One region of the Nitratireductor sp. GZWM139 genome, then DNA from elsewhere that is predicted to be linked to it. Evidence: predicted binding sites of a transcription regulator. Region 1 holds the regulator's gene; each other region holds the start of a gene.
The links. The regulator PhoB, encoded in region 1, activates phosphate uptake and scavenging genes when phosphate is short. The targets are predictions, from matches to a motif close to TGTCATNNANCTGTCAT.

Region 1 (4,554 bases):
GCCGAGAGCGTGATCGACCCGAATGGCGAGCGCGCGACCGATCCGAACAAGCTCCTGACGGCCAATTATCCCAAGCTTGCGACCGAAGCGCTTGTGGCGAAACTCGGGGTTGATCCCGAAAACCGCAAACTGGTTCGCGAAGTGGGCGGGCTCATCTCCAATGGCGTGCGCACGCAGCTGCGCGACATGGTGGTGTCCGATCCCGCGATCATCGGCACGACACGGAATGTGTGGGTGCTGGCGAGCGGCGATGTCGATTCCGCCGTGAAGGGGCAGGTCAATCTCGAGGTGGACGAAAGCCGCCGAAAGGTTTCCGACCAGCAGCTCACATGGATCCGCACGATGGAAGCGGACGGGGTTCTGGAGCAGCGCTTCAACACCGGTCTCTTCACCCGTGGCGCATCAAGCCGTCCTGAAACGGCCGGCATGGGCGTGGCCATCGTCGGTTCGCTCTACATGATGATGATCGTGCTGCTTCTGGCGCTGCCCATTGGCGTTGCCGCTTCGATCTATCTTGAAGAGTTCGCACCGCAGAACAAGCTGACCGATCTTATCGAGGTCAACATCAACAATCTGGCGGCCGTGCCGTCCATCGTCTTCGGTCTTCTGGGCCTGGCCGTGTTCATCAACTTCATGCATCTGCCGCGCTCCGCCTCTCTGGTGGGCGGCCTCGTGCTGACGCTGATGACCCTGCCGACGATCATCATCGCAACGCGCGCAGCGCTGCGGGCCGTGCCGCCCTCCATCCGTGCGGCAGCTCTCGGCCTTGGCGCTTCGCGCACCCAGACGGTGTTTCATCATGTGCTGCCGCTGGCCGCGCCCGGCATTCTCACGGGCACGATTATCGGTCTGGCGCAGGCGCTTGGCGAAACCGCACCGCTGCTTCTGATCGGCATGGTGGCCTTCGTGGCTGATTACCCGACCACGCCGCTCGATCCCGCTACGGCGCTGCCGGTTCAGATCTACATGTGGGCGAACGAGGCCGAACGCGCGTTTGTCGAGCGCACCTCGGGCGCTATCATGGTGTTGTTGCTGTTCCTCGCCGTGATGAACATTACCGCCATTATTCTGCGGCGGCGCGTCGAGCGTCGCTGGTAACGGAGTGGAAGGACATGAACATGCTCACTGATGCTGCTGTTGAAGAAGCACTGGATGCGAGCCAGAACTCGGACACCCTCAAGATGCGCGGTGAAGACGTCTGCGTCTTCTACGGCGAGAAACAGGCGCTGTTCGGCGTCAATCTCGACGTGCGCGAAAACCAGGTGACCGCGCTGATCGGCCCCTCGGGCTGTGGCAAATCCACGTTCCTGCGCTGCCTGAACCGCATGAACGACACGATCGACATTGCCCGGATCACCGGCAAGATCACGCTCGATGGCGAGGATATCTACGATCCCCGCATCGATGTGGTGGAGCTGCGCGCCCGGGTCGGCATGGTCTTCCAGAAGCCCAATCCGTTCCCCAAGTCGATCTACGAGAACATCGCCTACGGTCCGCGCATTCACGGTCTGGCGACGAAGAAGTCGGAGTTCGACGAGGTCGTGGAAGCGAGCCTCCAGAAGGCTGGCCTCTTCAATGAGGTGAAGGACCGCCTGCATGAGCCCGGCACCGGTCTTTCCGGTGGTCAGCAGCAGCGCTTATGCATCGCGCGCGCCATTGCCGTGTCGCCGGAAGTGATCCTGATGGACGAGCCCTGCTCGGCGCTCGATCCCATCGCCACCGCCAAGGTGGAAGAGCTGATTGACGAACTGCGCGAGAACTACACGATCGTGATCGTCACGCACTCCATGCAGCAGGCGGCCCGCGTCTCGCAGCGCACGGCGATGTTCCACCTCGGCAATCTGGTCGAGGAAGGCCCGACGGACAAGATGTTCACCAATCCGGATGACAAGCGCACCCAGGATTACATCACCGGACGCTTCGGCTGACGGCGCGGCAAACGCACAGATAAGGAACCAGACCATGGGCGAGCACACAGTCAGCTCCTTCGATGAGGAACTCGGTGAAATCGACCGCCTCATCCGCGACATGGGCGATCTCTCCGGCGAGATGACGCGCGCTTCCACCAGGGCGCTGCTGCACTCCGATACGGCGCTTGCACAGCGCATCATCTCCGATGACACGATCATGGACGCCAAGCAGCGCGACCTTGATGAGCGCGCCATCACGCTCATCGCAAAGCGCCAGCCGATGGCGCAGGATCTGCGCAGCGTCGTGGGCGCCATCCGCATGGCGGCTGATCTCGAGCGCATCGGCGATCTGGCCAAGAACATTGCCAAGCGCGTCGGCGCCGTGGGCGAAAGCGCCACGCCGCGCACGCTTGCGCATTCCATCGACGCGATGGCCGGCCTCGTGCTGAAACAGGTCAATTCGGTGGTCGAGCACTATGTGGCGCGCAATGCCGAGGCGTTAATCCGGCTGCGCGACGAGGATGAGGAAATCGACATTCAGTACACGTCGGTTTTCCGCGAACTCCTCACCTACATGATGGAAGACCCGCGCAACATCACGGCCTGCACGCACCTCCTGTTCTGTGCGAAAAATCTTGAGCGTATCGGCGACCATGTGACCAATATCGCCGAAAATGCCTATTATGTGGTGACGGGGTCCCAGCTTCCGGTCCAGCGGCCGAAGCTTGACGAAACACAGATGACGGTCGAATCCGATGTCTAACCGGCCGTAGACTGCCCGAGGAGAATGCCTGCCATGATTGCCCCCAAGGTCATGGTCGTTGAAGACGACGAACCGCTTTGCGTCTTGCTCAAGTACAATCTGGAAGCCGAAGGCTATCAGGTCGAGATGATCTCTCGCGGCGATGAAGCCGAAGTGCGCCTGCAGGAAAACGTACCCGATCTGCTCGTTCTGGACTGGATGGTTCCGGCCGTTTCCGGCATCGAGCTGTGCCGCCGGCTGCGCATGCGCCCCGAAACGGAGCGCCTGCCGATCATCATGCTCACCGCCCGTGGCGAGGAAAGCGACCGTGTGCGCGGCCTTTCAACCGGCGCGGACGACTATCTGGTGAAGCCTTTCTCGACGCCGGAATTCGTGGCGCGTGTTCGCGCGCTTCTGCGGCGCGCGAAGCCGGAAGTGCTCTCGACGGTTCTCTCGGTCGGGGACATCGTGCTCGACCGTGAATCGCACCGTGTCTACCGCCGCAAGAACGAGATCCGTCTCGGGCCGACAGAGTTCCGCCTCCTGGAATTCATGATGCAGCATCCCGGCCGCGTCTTCTCGCGAAGCCAGCTGCTCGACAATGTCTGGGGCGAGACGATCTATATCGACGAGCGCACCGTGGACGTGCATGTGGGCCGGCTGCGCAAGGCCGTGAACCACGGGCGTCTGCCCGATGTGATCCGCACCATTCGCGGCGCGGGCTATGCGATCCGCGAAGCCTGACAGACGCGATACAGCCATTAAAAAAAGCCCCGGTTCGACCGGGGCTTTTTCGTTGAAGCTCTTCGCGCGTTATTTCGTGGCCCGTTATTTCGTGGCGGCGTGTCCGGGGCGGGCATGCTCGTTCTGCGCCACGGCAAAGCTCGTCACCGGCTCGATGGAAGCTGTCAGCTCGCCATTGCTGGTGATGTCCCACTCCAGGATCGCATCGTCATAGACAAGTGCGGGATCCACATAGACGCAGGTGGCGAGAACCTGCGGCGCTTCGGTTTCCAGCTCGCGCATTGCAACCGGCTTCTCCGCCTCGCACTCCTCAAACGTCTCGTAGACCGGGGTGGGGGCGGGCAGTTCCTGGCATTCGCGCGTGTCGCCGGCCCCCACATTGCCTGAGCAGCCGACAATCAAAAGAAGTGCAGCGATGTGTTCCATGGCTTTCTCCTTTCATTGTCTTCACGAAACGGAAGCCATGGATGGTCCGGTTCGCTTATGCCGCATTCGTTTATGTGTGCGTCGCCGTTTAGCGACCGCGTTTCAGAAGGCCCATGATCAGCGAGATCGCGAGCAGGGCGAGGAAGATGTAGAAGAGGATCTGCGCAATGCCTGCCGAAGCGCCGGCAATTCCGCCGAAACCGAGTGCGCCGGCGATGATCGCGACGACAAGGAATATCAGGGCCCAGTATAGCATTCTGTCTCTCCGTTTAGTTATGCCGGTTAAACGTCTGGCATTCGGATTTGGTTCCGCCGGAGAGATTTTGGGCAAAAGAAAAGCCGCCCGGAGGCGGCTTTTTTGAGAAACGCGTGAAGAAGCGGGGGCCTGTCAGGCCGCCGCGTGCGCCTGCTGATCGAAGAAGAGCGCCTGGCTGATGAGCGCCTTGACCATTTCCGGGCTGAACGGCTTGGTCACAAGGAAGGTCGGTTCCGGGCGCTCGCCCGTCAGAAGCCGCTCGGGGAAGGCGGTGATGAAGATGACCGGTACGGTGGCCGCGTCGAGGATCTCGTTCACCGCATCAAGGCCTGAACTGCCATCGGCAAGCTGAATGTCGGCCAGCACCATTTTCGGCTGCGTCTTGGCAAACATTTCGACCGCCTGCTTGTGGGTGCGGGCCGTGCCGACCACGCGATGCCCGAGGCTTTCGACCATTTCCTCGATGTCCATGGCGA
Region 2 (4,554 bases), 150 kb from region 1:
TCGCGGGCTGGTTGCCGTAGAACGAATCCGACACGGCGTAGAGCGTGCCGGGCTTTTCCGGATCAGCCACGAGGCCCGAAAGAGCGCCCCAGCCAAACGGTGCGCCGTTCTCGTCCATGGCGGATTCGATGGTCGGGTAGGCGGCCTTGCCCTCGGAAAGTTCGTAGACCATCACATGCGAGCGTGCGCCGCCGTCTTCGATCAGGTCCGCCTCATTGGCCGTCACCAGGAGGTTGCGCTCGGGAATGGCGACCAGACCCTCCGGTCCGATGCCCGACGGCAGCACCTGCACGAATTCCGGCGCGCCGCCCGTGTCGCGGTAGACCGCGATGAGCGAAGCACGCTCCAGCGCAACGAAGATGTATCGCTGATCGCCGAAGGTCGCGACTTCGAGGCCCTCGGGCTCGGTGCCCTTGGCGTCGGAGCGCTTGTCCGGGTAGTGGCCGGCGGCTGCGGCGCGGAATTCCAGATCGTTGCCGCTGTCGAACAGAACCTCGCCCGTCTTGTTGAAGATGGTGAAGCTGCGCGATCCGCCTTCATAATCGCCCTCATTGGCGGTCACGAAGCGGTCATTGTCGAGCCACTTCACGGCGTCCGGCTCGCGTTTCACATTGGCTGCCGCCTGATCGAAGTCGATTGCGCCATTGTCCAGCGTGTCGATCTGTTCGAGGTCGATGCCGCCGGCGGCGAAATGGTTCACCACCGCGCCGCTTTCAGCCGAAACCACCGCGATGTGGTTGTTTTCCTGAAGCGTGACGACAATTTCGCCCGCGTCGTTGAAATCCACGAATTCCGGCTCCGGGTCGCTCGGCGCGATCTCGGCGAGGCCGGCAAGCGAGACGGTTTTCATGCTGTCGCAGTCGGGCATGCCGTCGGTGAGCGTGAACACTTTGAGGTCGCCGGCAGGCATCTGCGGAATCACGCCGTCATTCAGGTCTTCATCGCGCTCATTCTCGATGGCGACCGCCAGAAAGCGTCCATCGGCGCTGATCGCAACCGAATCCGGCTGCCCGCCCAGCGCGCAGGAGGCTTCGGCGGTCTTCGCCGCCATGTCGATCACCACCAGATTGCCGGAAGGCTCGGTAAAGCTCTTCGAGGTGTTCACTGCGGCAATCGCCTTCTGGCCGACCACGCCCACGGAGGTGGGTTCGCCGTCCAGCATCACAGCGCCGCCGGCTTTCGGCGCGGCTGCATCGCTGATGTCGACGAAGCCGACGCCGCCCAGCGGGCTGTCGGAATAGATCAGCGTCTTGCCGTCCGCGCTGCGGGCGATGATTTCGGAAGAGGTCTCCGTCGCCTTGTCGGCATCGGCCGGCAGGTTCTCGGCCACTGCAAAAGTGGCGATGCGGTTGAAATTCATCTCTGCCTGAGCCGGTAAGATGACAGCCGTGCTGGCCAGCAGAGCAAGAATGATCGCGTTGCGTTGCATGTTCAAAACTCCCTCAAGTCCCGTAGGAGCGGCACAATCGGAGGGCTTGGTTTCACGCCGATGACGGATCAATGACGGTTCGGTGACGTCCCCGTTCCGGGGTGCTGCGCAATTTGTTGCGTAAGGGGGGTGTTTCAGTTTATAAAGCGGACGAAATTTCCCAACATCGGTGGTTATAACCACCGCCCGCGCTAGGGACGCGGGCGAAGGAAGAGGATTCTTGAACTATGGCCAACACGCTTCTCATGCCCAAGGCCACCGCCGTGTGGCTGGTCGACAACACGGCGCTGACGTTCGATCAGATTGCAGAGTTCTGCAAGCTGCATCCGCTTGAGGTTGGTGCCATTGCCGATGGCGACGCCGCTCAGGGCATCAAGGGCATGGACCCGGTCATGACCGGCCAGCTCACCCGCGAAGAAATCGCCATGGGCGAGCGCAATTCGAACCACAGGCTGCGGCTTTCCGAGCCGAAGGTGCGTGTGCCGGAGACCAAGCGCAAGGGGCCGCGTTATACGCCGCTCTCCAAGCGTCAGGACCGCCCCAACGCCATTCTCTGGCTGGTGCGCAATCATCCGGAGCTCAAGGACGCGCAGATTTCGCGTCTCGTCGGCACCACCAAGTCGACCATTGAGGCCATTCGCGAGCGCACCCACTGGAACTCGCCCAATCTCGTGCCGATGGACCCGGTGACGCTGGGCCTGTGCTCGCAGATCGATCTGGATCTGGAAGTGCAGCGCGCTGCCCGTTACCTGCCGCCGCAGGAGAGCACCGGCGAAACGCTTCTGCCGGCATCCGAGACCGAGCATCTGCCGCTCGGCGAGCAGGATTCGTCCTCCTCGGAAGAGAAGGAACTCGACGCAGAAGCGGTCTTCGCAAAGCTCTCGTCGATGCGTTCCACCGAAAGCAATGACGATGATGAGGACGATCAGTCCTGATTCGCGATACCTGATAATCTCCCCGGATTGCCGGGGAGAAATTAGAGCAGCCTGATCTCGTATCAGGCTGTTTTCGTATCGGGTGATGGCGGCAGAAAGTCCTGTTGCAGAAGAGCTTCCGGTTCAGCAGGCCTGTGCCCTGCCGATCATGGCTTCATGAATTTCCATGCGGCGGTAGAAGTCGGCAAGCTGCTTGCCGCGCTCTGGCCGGAACCCGCGCCCTGCCGGCTTGATCGCCGCAATGCGGTCGATGCGAAAGGTGCGGAAATCTCCGCGCAGCTCGCACCAGGCCACCAGCGTCCAGACCTTTCCCCAGAACCACAGGCCCAGAGGCCGCACATCGCGCTCCGATGTCCGGCCTGCCTCGTCGCGGTAGTCGAGGGCAAGCACGTCGCGCGTTTCCACCGCGCGCTCCAGCGCATCGATGGTCTGGCGGTCCATGTCGCTCACCACCCAGCGCGGGGTGTGAATTTCGGTTTTTGCAATCCGGTCGCGCTCTGGTTCCGGCAGCACGGTTCCGATCTTGATGAGCGCTTCTTCGGCGGCACGCGCCATCGCTGCGCCGCCGAAGGCGCGCACCATGCGCGCCCCGGCCACCAGGGCCACGATCTCGTCGCGGGTGAACATGAGCGGGGGGAGCTCGAACCCCTCCCGCATCAGATAGCCCACGCCCGCCTCGCCATCGATGGGAACCCCGGTCGATTGCAGGTCGGCGATATCGCGATAGATCGTGCGTTCCGAGACTTCGAGACGCTCGCTCAACAAACGCGCCGTAACCAGGCGCCCGCCCCGCAAATGCTGGACGATTTGAAAAAGTCGGTCAGCACGGCGCATGCGTTGTTCTCCTCACGCAAAAATTCCGAAGCTGTTTCCGTCGGGATCAAGACAATACACGAAACGACCGGCAGGAATAGTGACGATGGGCGACACCACTTTGCCGCCATTGTCCGTCACGCGCTTCATGGCGTCTTCAAGCGGCGCTGCGACTGCGAGATGAATGGTCGGCCCGGTGCCTTCGGGAGCCGGCTTGCCGGGGTAGATGTGCCCCGAGATGGATTCCTGCGGGTCTTTCGAGGCGAACACGGCAAACGGGTTCGGCCCGTCTTCCTGCAGCGCCAGTTCATTTTCAACGACAGCGCCATAGAAAGCGCGCGCCCGGTCCAGGTCGGTGACCGGAATTTCCGCCCAGACGACAGCATGCAACGGCAAAGTGGCAGACACTTGGGTAACCCTCCATTTTCAATGCCTGCAGAATGACACAGCCCTCCTGACAACACACTGTCAGGAGGGCCGTTACGCTGCGCAGAAAAAAGGGCAGGGCATCATCGCCGACCGGTGCTGACGCCGTTTTGTCAGGAGATATCCGGCTTCACTTCCACCGTGTAGTTCAGCGGCAGGCGTCCGCCATCGGCGTAGATCGTCTGTCCCGTCACATAGCTTGCATCGTCATCGGCCAGGAAGGTTGCCACCGAGGCGATCTCGCCTGGCTCGCCGGCGCGGCCGAGCGGCGTGCGCGAGAGCATGCGGTTGCGCGCCGCCTGGTCGCTGTTCACCTTGGCCAGCATCTCGGTCATGATCGAGCCCGGCCCGATCGCGTTGACGCGAATGCCATAGGGCGCGAGCGCCAGCGCCATGACGCGGGTGAGCTGGTTCACGCCACCCTTGGAAACCGAATAGGCGATCTGCTCGGGGATCGCGAGAACGGCGTTGATCGACGACATGTTGATGATCGTGCCCGGCGCACCGCCATTCTGCACTTTCTCGACCATGAAGCGGGCCACGGCCTGCCCCGCGAGGAAGGAACCCTTCAGATTGATGTCGAGAACGCGGCTGAAATCCTCTTCGCTCAGGTCGAGAAAGTCCGACGCATGCACGATGCCGGCATTGTTGACGAGAATGTCCACGTCGCCGAAGGCGTCGATGGTTTCCGCCAGCATGTTGTGCACGTCCAGCCGCTTGCTCACATCCGCCTTCACGAAGCGCGCATCGCCCAGTTTTTCCAGATCGGAAAGCGCCTGCGCACCCTTTTCGCCATCCACATCGGCGATCACGACCTTGACGCCGTGGCGCAGAAACCGCTCGGCGATTGCATAGCCAATGCCGCTCGCGCCGCCCGTTACGATTGCTGTCTTGCCGTCCAGTGCCATGTTGAATCCTTATGCCAAAAATCGGCCGGACCCTGCGCCGGGG
Region 3 (4,554 bases), on a different contig from region 1:
GGCTCGCGGACCACACCTTCTTGAACCCCTTGAGGATCAGATAGGTGCCGAACGACCAGGTCATGGCGGCCACGAGAAGCGGCACAATCCTCTGCGCGGCCTTCAGCACCTGCGGCTCATAGGTCACGAAGCGCTTGATCGCATAGAGAAACAGCGCAGCAAACAGGCCGCCCAGAAGCGGGGAGATGATCCAGCTTGCGGCGATGTTGGCCATCACCGACCAGTCAACGGCCGAAAGGCCCGCTGCCGCAATGCCGCCGCCCATCACGCCACCCACGATGGAATGGGTCGTGGAGACGGGCGCGCCGAAAACGGTGGCGAGGTTCAGCCAGAGCGCCGCAGCCAGAAGTGCGGCCATCATCACCCAGACATAGACGTTCCGGTCAGCAAGCGCCTCCGGCATAACGATGCCGCCGCGCACGGTGCTGATGACCTGGCCGCCGGCAATAAGCGCGCCGCCAAACTCGAACACCGCCGCCATGATGAGCGCGCCTGCAAGCGGGATCACCCTTGCGCCGACCACGGGGCCGATATTGTTGGCGACATCATTTGCGCCGATATTGAGCGCCATATACGCGCCGAAGCCGGCGGCCGTGGCGATCCACAGCGCGAATTCGGGATTGCCGCCATTCTGGGCGCGCACCAGCGCATAGGCCATCGCCGCAGCGACGAAGGACAGGGCGATGAAAAGACGTCCGAGAAACGGAGCAAGGTCTCTGAGGTCCGACCTGGCTTTCGCGAGGCTCGCCATATAGCCGGATTCAGGCAAAGCGGGGCTGACATGCGTACGCATGGTCCTCTCCTTTCGATGGCAGAGTTGAAGCTCAGGCGGGGCTCAGGGCCCGGCCGTCGAGAAGCTGCAAGCGACGCAGCGCGGGCAGGAAGCGGTTGTGCCGCTCCACCTGGCCCGTCGCGGCCATGCCCACGCAGTATTTTGAGCAGCGTTTTGTCGGGTGGACGTGCAGTCCCCGGAAAATCGCATCGGCGATGCCGTTGCCGCGCGCCGACTTCGTTTCCACGATGGAGATATCGGGCCGCACAAGGCGGCGCACATCGCCAGCCTTGAACGAGAGCTGCGTGTCAATGGTCATGCGCTCGCCGCCCTCCTTGGCCACCAGCGTGATGCGCATATACTGCATCTCGATCACCGGGGCCAAAGGCCGGTCGAAGGGGCTGTCATAGATCTCGCGGTGGCACGTATCGATGAAACTTTCACCGGAGTGGTCGAGGCCCGAACCGGGTTCCTGCAGCTTCAGGCGTTTTTTGACCGTAATCTGCCGTTTGCTCTTCAGCTTCACTTCCAGATAGCTGAGGCCAGTGTCCACGTAATCGCGCACCCGCACCTTGCAGCGTTTGCGACGCCCCTGATGGTGGTCGTAATAGCTGCGCAGATCGTCATCATCATAATAACGGGTGGCATAAGTGAACGCGCGGATGCCGTCGATTTCGAGCACGTCGAACAGGTCCGAAAAGGCGTGCAGCGCGGGGCGGAGCCGGTTGGCCGGGACGATATACTTGTTGTCCAGCCGTTCCAGCATGGCGGCCTTGCCGTTCAGTCCCTCAAGCGAGATCGGGCGGAAGCCGGTCAGTTCATTTGTGATGGAATGATCCATTGGAGTGTCTCCTTCCCGGCAGGTCAATGCCGGGGCTTGCGGAAGAACACGTTCATCCGGGCCATGTCGTTGATGTAGTCGAGCGCGGTGATCTGGTAGGACATCACGTCCACGCCAAGGCGCTCGGAGAGGTCGCGGCGCATCTTCTCAGGCTGCGAAAGCGCTTCGTGATCGATCTTGTCGAGCGTGATCTTCACACCGTCGGACGAGCGCAGGATGGCCGGGTGATCGAGGATGTAAGCGCCCAGAAGCACAAGCGCGACAACGGCAAGCACGATGGCCAGAGGCGTTCCGGGAATGGCGCAGATCACGGCGATGGAGACCGAGCCGAAGAAATAGGTGATTTCCACCTTGGAGATCTGCTCCGAACGCAGGGTGAAGAGCGCCAGGATCGCGAAGAGGCCAAAGCCGGCGGCCAGCGAGAATTCGACAGCCGAGAGAATGGAAAGAACGCCAAAGGCAAAGATGTTGAACAGCGATGCCGCCGTCACCAGTTCCTTGTCGCGGTAGCGCCGGTAGTAAAGGCCGAAGACCAGGATCGTCATCGACACGACGTCGATGCCAAAGCGGATTGGGGTGTCACCGAATGCGAATGTTTCCAGCATTGTTTTCCTCATTTGTTGGTCACGGCCTCTGTCAGAAAACTGTCGTAAAACTGTCAGAAAGCCGTCTCTGGTGTCGGAAAACGTGAGGGAATTGGATCTATTCCATCGGCATTGATTTTATTTCTCCCGGGTCCGCTGAAACCCTTGCCGCATATGAAAAAACTCCCCCCGGATTTTTTCCGGAGGGAGTTCATCTTTGTCGTTTCGGTCAGATATCTGCGCCTGATCCGGCGTTCTATTCCGCCGCGTCGCGCCGTGGCAGCACCCAGTCGGGGCGCGGGAAATGGCAGGTATAGCCATTGGGATAGCGCTCGAGATAATCCTGATGCTCGGGCTCTGCTTCCCAGAAATCGCCAACCGGCTCCAGTTCCGTCACCACCTTGCCCGGCCACAGGCCGGAGGCGTTCACATCGGCAATGGTCTCTTCGGCCACGCGCTTCTGCTCGTCGCTTACATAGTAGATCGCCGAGCGATAGGACATGCCGACATCATTGCCCTGCCGGTTTGCCGTGGTCGGGTCATGGATCTGGAAGAAGAACTCCAGCAGCCGGCGATAGCTCGTCTTGTCGGGATCAAAGGTGATTTCAATCCCTTCCGCATGGGTTCCATGGTTGCGGTATGTGGCGTTCGGCACGTCGCCTCCGGTGTATCCCACACGGGTGCTGACAATGCCGGGCAGCTTGCGGATGAGGTCCTGCATGCCCCAGAAACAGCCGCCAGCCAGAACAGCGCGTTCAGTCATTGCACATCCTCCACCTGATCGAGATAGTCTCCGTAACCTTCCGCTTCCATCGCATCGCGATGAATGAAGCGCAGTGCCGCCGAATTGATGCAATAGCGCAGACCGCCACGGTCTCGCGGGCCATCCTCGAAGACATGGCCAAGATGGCTGTCGCCATGCGTGGAGCGCACTTCCGTGCGGATCATGCCGTGGGTCGTGTCCCGCAGCTCGCTGACATTGGCCGGCGCGATGGGTTTGGTGAAGCTCGGCCAGCCACAGCCGGACTCATATTTGTCGCTGCTTGCGAAAAGCGGTTCGCCCGAAACGATGTCGACGTAGATGCCCGGTTCTTTGTTGTTCAGGTGCTCGCCGGTGCCAGGGCGTTCCGTGCCGCTTTGCTGCGTCACGTAATATTGCTCCGGGCTGAGGCGGGCCAAGGCTTCTTCGGTCTTCCTGTAGTTCATCGGCAGCTCCGGCTTCCTGATCGTTCAATGGTGATCGGTCTCGGCATCGCGTCGAAACACGGTGCCTGCGGAGCCTCATCTAGGTATCGCGGCTCCGCGATCCCAATCATATTAGCGTGATCCGAAACGGAAGTCCGCCGGGACGCGTCAGCGCAGTGTGGAAAGCGCCGCGCTCTCGTCCTCGGCCGAAAGCGGCGCACCGGCCCTGGTGGCCATGAGAAACGCGTCCAGCGCTTCCAGCGAAGACGCGGGAACGAAATCGCCGTTCACATCCACCTGCGAGGCCGCAAAGCGCAGCTGCCAGGCATCGTTTTCCTGACAGGCGACAGCCACATGAGATGTGCCACGCGCACTGACCTCGAATTCCCGGCAAAGCGTGTCCGCGCCATCGCGATAAGTGGCAATCGCCTCGAAACGCGCATCCTCGCCAAGTTGCCTTGTCTCGCCCGACGGCGATACGTTCAGCGCTTCCACGATCCGGTCGTCTGCAAGGCCCGCAATCTCGATGCCGCCCGCCCGTTCGGGCTGACCGGCGGCCATGTAACCAAGCAACCCGCCCGCAACCATCGCCAGAGAAGCTGCGATGGGCAGGGCATGGCGCTGCGCGAACCCCTGTTGGCGCGGGGCGCTCCTTTGCCTGAAGGGAAGCACCTCCGCTCCGGAAGTGAATTCTTCCATCTCCGCAGCGCCAGCCATCTGTCGCACACGCGCTTCAAGATCGTCTGGCACGGAAACTTTTGCCGTTCCGAATGTGCCCGCCAGTAACGCGCGCGTCTTCATGAACAGGTCCACGCGCTCCGCGAGCGCAGTGTCCCGCCCGATGGCGTCTTCAACCTCAAGGCGGGTCTTCGCATCGAGCTCGCCATCGGCATAGGCCATCAGAACTTCATCGGTGAATTTTTCTTCATGCATCGTGTTCTGTCCTGTCGCAAAAGGTCATGCGGCCCTGTCAGTTTAGATCAAGTTTTCCGGCGAGCGTGGTCCGGGCGCGGGCAAGCCGGCTCATGACCGTGCCGATGGGAATGCCAAGCGCGGCGGCAGCTTCCTTGTAGGAGAGCTCCTCCACGCAGATCATCATGATGATCTCGCGCTGGTCCGCCGGCAGTTCCTGCAGCGCACTCGCCACATTGCCGAGCATCAGATGCGTTTCC

Region 2: a site for PhoB is predicted at 1,501-1,517, ahead of NDI72_RS12110 (esterase-like activity of phytase family protein). Genes of this name have one in related genera too.
Region 3: a site for PhoB is predicted at 2,248-2,264, ahead of NDI72_RS13750 (DUF4956 domain-containing protein). Genes of this name have one in related genera too.

What each region holds. Positions count from the first base shown of each region.
Region 1 is NZ_JAMQML010000008.1:25,838-30,391, reverse strand. Features, by position in the region: gene pstA (phosphate ABC transporter permease PstA) at 1-1,098, shown strand, start outside; gene pstB (phosphate ABC transporter ATP-binding protein PstB) at 1,113-1,928, shown strand; gene phoU (phosphate signaling complex protein PhoU) at 1,963-2,673, shown strand; gene phoB (phosphate regulon transcriptional regulator PhoB) at 2,710-3,396, shown strand; gene NDI72_RS11400 (hypothetical protein) at 3,481-3,822, opposite strand; gene NDI72_RS11395 (DUF1328 domain-containing protein) at 3,911-4,078, opposite strand; gene NDI72_RS11390 (response regulator) at 4,211-4,554, opposite strand, start outside.
Region 2 is NZ_JAMQML010000008.1:179,451-184,004, reverse strand. Features, by position in the region: gene NDI72_RS12110 (esterase-like activity of phytase family protein) at 1-1,429, opposite strand, end outside; gene NDI72_RS12105 (DUF1013 domain-containing protein) at 1,657-2,364, shown strand; gene NDI72_RS12100 (helix-turn-helix transcriptional regulator) at 2,488-3,198, opposite strand; gene NDI72_RS12095 (VOC family protein) at 3,211-3,585, opposite strand; gene NDI72_RS12090 (SDR family NAD(P)-dependent oxidoreductase) at 3,717-4,511, opposite strand.
Region 3 is NZ_JAMQML010000010.1:100,650-105,203, forward strand. Features, by position in the region: gene NDI72_RS13740 (inorganic phosphate transporter) at 1-793, opposite strand, end outside; gene NDI72_RS13745 (polyphosphate polymerase domain-containing protein) at 825-1,613, opposite strand; gene NDI72_RS13750 (DUF4956 domain-containing protein) at 1,637-2,218, opposite strand; gene msrA (peptide-methionine (S)-S-oxide reductase MsrA) at 2,454-2,960, opposite strand; gene msrB (peptide-methionine (R)-S-oxide reductase MsrB) at 2,957-3,403, opposite strand; gene NDI72_RS13765 (anti-sigma factor family protein) at 3,551-4,315, opposite strand; gene NDI72_RS13770 (RNA polymerase sigma factor) at 4,353-4,554, opposite strand, start outside.